Regions from separate parts of the Bacillus sp. T-10(2022) genome, predicted to be linked through region 1. Evidence: riboswitches for the same ligand, from Rfam matches in the RefSeq annotation. Region 1 holds a riboswitch; the other holds the start of a gene.
The links. Region 1 has a riboswitch for cyclic di-AMP ahead of OSJ91_RS03580 (TrkH family potassium uptake protein). Riboswitches for the same ligand answer to the same signal wherever they lie in the genome.
Positions count from the first base shown of each region.

Region 2: another riboswitch for cyclic di-AMP. It lies ahead of OSJ91_RS01450 (cation:dicarboxylate symporter family transporter); the one in region 1 lies ahead of OSJ91_RS03580 (TrkH family potassium uptake protein).

Region 1 is NZ_CP113518.1:746,605-748,810, forward strand. Features, by position in the region: gene OSJ91_RS03575 (potassium channel family protein) at 1-27, opposite strand, end outside; gene OSJ91_RS03580 (TrkH family potassium uptake protein) at 51-1,376, opposite strand; cyclic di-AMP (ydaO/yuaA leader) riboswitch at 1,553-1,695, opposite strand; gene OSJ91_RS03585 (hypothetical protein) at 2,025-2,206, shown strand, end outside.
Region 2 is NZ_CP113518.1:287,864-290,069, reverse strand. Features, by position in the region: gene OSJ91_RS01450 (cation:dicarboxylate symporter family transporter) at 1-947, opposite strand, end outside; cyclic di-AMP (ydaO/yuaA leader) riboswitch at 1,121-1,268, opposite strand; gene OSJ91_RS01445 (efflux RND transporter periplasmic adaptor subunit) at 1,470-2,206, opposite strand, start outside.

The sequences.
Region 1 (2,206 bases):
TATCACGGCGTATTGTCGTTTTCCCATCTTTTACACTCCTCCATTCATTATTAACCAATCATGATTTTCCCTTTTGGCCGGCGGAACGGATCTGGCTTGCGCCTCATGGCGATAGCAAAGGCCAAAGTCAAAGGACCCACCCGGCCTGCAAACATCGTGAAAATTATGAGCATCCGGCCAACCGGTGATAATTCTGGGGTCAAACCCATTGAAAGTCCCACGGTGGCGAAAGCTGAAGTGGCTTCGAACAAAATCATCAAGAAGTCAGTTCCGCTTTCAGTGATGGTCAGCAGAATGGAGATGATTGAAACCACGAATACACCAATGAATGTGACGGATAATGCTTTAAAAATCGTTTCACTCACGATGCGGTGGCGGAACAATACCACATCACCCTTACCTTTGATCTGTGACCAAACCGTTCCGACAAGCGTCGCCAATGTAGTCGTTTTAATCCCGCCGCCAGTCGATCCGGGTGATGCCCCAACGAACATCAAGAAAATGATGAGCAGTAATGTAGGCTGAGTTAAATCAGGGATATTCAGCGTGTTGGAGCCTGCCGTCCGTGGTGATACCGATTGAAATAAAGACGACAGCGTTTTACCCATGAAAGATAAAGGCTGCAATGTCTTTGGGTTACCAAACTCGAATAAAAAGATTATAATCGCGCCGGCAATCGTAAGGGTCAAGCTAGTCGTCAGAACTATCTTCGTATGTACGGATAAACGATGTGTATTCCGATATTCGTATATTTCATTCATCACGATAAAGCCTATCCCGCCAAACGTGATGAGGAAGGCGACGGTAAGGGTTACGAATGGATCCGATACATAAGGGGTCAAACTCCTGAATTCCCCCATTAAATCAAAGCCGGCATTATTGAAATTCGAGATGGAATGAAAAACACCGTAATAGATCGCCTTGCCGATTGGCATGTCAAAAGAAAAGCGAATCGATAAAATAAGGGCACCCATGCCCTCAATGATGGCCGTGAAAATTAAAAGCCGTTTCACTAACCTGACTACACCTGCCATGGATAGATTATTTAAGGACTCCTGCAAGAGTAACCTGCCTTTTAAAGAAATCTTTTTGCCTAATAATAAAAAGAAAAACGTCGCAAATGTCATGAACCCTAAGCCGCCTACCTGAATCAATGTTAGGATGACCAACTCACCAAAAGTGGTGAAGGTCGATCCCGTATCCACTACGACCAGTCCTGTTACACATGTAGCTGAAGTCGAGGTGAATAAAGCATCCAGAAAAGAAAGACCATTTCCATTTTCTGTGGAAATCGGCAGGGTCAATAAATAGGCCCCAATAAGTATCAGGATGGCAAAGCCGAGTACAAGTATTTTTGGCGGATCCAATTTTGTCATTCTCAAATGATCATCCCTACCCATAAAAAAATTGTGTAAAACTGTATGACATTTCAATCATCAATCTGCTTTTCGAATCTTTTTAAAGGCATAATAAAAAGACCTGCGAAAAACCTCGAACTGCTGTTTTGTCACAAAAAGCGTGCAAAATAAGCTCCCGAAATAGGCGGTCTTATGACCTCCTTCGCTTTAGCCGACGAAGTTAGCTGACGGGTAGGATGGCGAAAGAGCTGATCTCATCCCTTCTGCAAGGCAGAATTAACCCCAAATGATTGGGTCCTCCGTACTCATTTTCCATGAGTTTTGGCCGAAATGCATTAAATTGATAAACGTATTCTACTCCCATCATTTAGCAGTTGTAAACCCCTAAATCGTAAAAAAATATTTCTTTAACAAAACTGAAAATTTACGTTTTATTTACATTTAGAAAACGTATTGACAAATATTAGTTAGCACATTATGATAGGTTCGATTAATCCAATTATGATAACCGGCATCGATGTACTTTATTCAATAGTTTCAAACAAAACATGCTATTGCGAATCAAAATTTGTAACATATATATTATGTTTCTTTTGTAAAAGATAAAGGTAAAAGCAGTACATTATTATTTAAATTCAATACATTTTATTAAAAAGGCGGGCAATTATGGAGAAGACGTTCAATAGATATGTTATTAATGCTACAGGCAAGGGTGGCCAAACATATTTAACACAATGCCAGGATAAAGATGCACTTAGGAAATGGATAGCCGATCATGAGGATCAAATCATCATGAATGAGTTAAGGATAACGGATAAGAAAAAGAATCCGTTTTTAAAATTGTTTTC
Region 2 (2,206 bases), 460 kb from region 1:
GCTGCTAACGCTTGGTATAATGTAGAACCATCAAGGTTAAAAGAGTATCCAGTCGGGATAACAAATGTAGCAATATGTTTCGGACATCCCGCTTTCTCCATTTTTTCCATGATTTTCGGAAGAACCGCTTCAGAACTTGCAGTAGAGAAAGCAAGAATCAATTCTTCTTTTAGAAGTTTAATCAATGTAAAGATATTGAATCCTACAAATTTTGCAATAAGACCCAGGATGACAATTACAAAGAAAATCATTGTTCCGTAAACAGAAAGCGCTAACTTTCCTAACGGAATTAAAGATTCCAAACCGAACTTGGAGATAGTCACACCGATTAATGCAAATACACCGATAGGAGCGAATTTCATGACCATGTTAGTCAGGTAGAACATTCCTTCAGCTACACCTTGGAAGAAACGGAATACTGGTTTACCTTTTTCACCGATGGCCGCAATACTAAGTCCAAACAACACGGAGAAGAAAATGATCGCTAGCATATCGCCTTCTACCATTGCTTTAACTGGATTGGATGGTACGATGTGCACGAGTGTATCTACGAACGATTCATGCTGCTTAGTTTCTGCTGTATCAACATATGTGGAGATATCAGTTTGTTCCAGTTTATCCATATTCACACCAGCACCAGGCTGGATAATATTCGCTGAAATTAAACCAACAGCAATCGCTATCATAGTTACAACAACAAAGTATGATAATGATTTAGCACCTAGTTTACCTACCGCTTTCAAATCACCTACACCGGCAACTGCAACGATAAGGCTGGATACGATGATCGGCACTACGATCATTTTAATCATTCGTAGGAAAATGTCTCCGAATGGCTGTAAAAAGCTTTGGGCCGACTCATTACCATAAAAAATGGCACCAACGATAATCCCTAGAATTAAACCAATAAAAATTTGGCTAGCTAAACTTAATTTAAATTTCTTCATTTACTTTCCTCACCTTCCATAAAGTCTTTGATGCAAAAACATTTTTGTCTCGGTAAGGGAAACAAGATACTAATAAAAAGAAAGTAATTTTTCTTTTTTTGAAAAACTCTGTCTTTACGCCGAAAAAAAAGACACTTCATGTGTCGATTTCTTATTGGCGTGAATATTCACACATGTTCCCTTAAAGACGCTGACGAGGTTAGCTGTCGGGTTAGGAATTGGAAACACAAATGCCCTTTCATTTCTGAATTCACCCCTAGCGGATAAAATCCACAAAAATGGGTCCCCCGTTCTTGGAATAAGATTAAGCGAGTTAACTTATAATAAAATATTATACTAAAAATGATAATCTGTAAATATTAATTCGCATTAGTTCTAGAAAAAATCTTTAAATATGTCTGAATATTCTGCATTAAAGACTATTGTATCTATAATTACTCTTCCCGATTTTTAATCATATAAGTTATATTGATATATAATTAAGAACTAATTTGACATCACCTCTCTTGATGTAAGAAGCGGTTATTTTTCCAAAATGCCAAGCAACAGATATCTTACTTTTTCCCTAGAGGTGAATTTTTTATAAGTTGCCGCTTTCACTTTTTCAAATTGGATTGGGGTAATAAAATAAGAATGGTTCTTCGCCACATCCGGCTCCATTAGGATGACGTCACCCACCGACGGTCCCTTTATGATTTCTTGCATCCCTTCAGCCTTAAGCCCTTTTGTAATGTAATGTTTATCCACATAGCCTTTTTTAGTCAATTTGTAAACATAAGGCTGTTTATGGTATTGTACCGCCTCTATAGGAATGGAGGGTACACCTGCTTTCTCATTGGTTATTACAGTAAGGTTCACTTTGGATCCCACCAACAAAGCTTCCGTTTCTTCACCTTCCGATTCGATTAGTGCCTGAAATGGAAATCTGTTATCTTTTTTTAATGACGGCTCTTCAGCGGGATAGGAATGGATGCGGCCTATCTTCCCTTTCAATGCCGTTTTTGAATCAGAGGAACTTGCTTTTATAGTCATGCCCACTTCAGCCTTTTTCATTTCCTCTTCGGTGAAATCCCCTTCAATTGCCATATTTGTCGAAACAATGGATATAATGGGGTTATTCAGGTTTTTATTGATATTTTTAACTACACCATCAGCCTCACTCGTCGACATGATCGCACCGGACTGACCCTCAATTGAACTTAATTTAGCGTCAAGCATTTTCACTTTTTCATTCAAGCTGTTTTTTTCCAGTTCCTGCT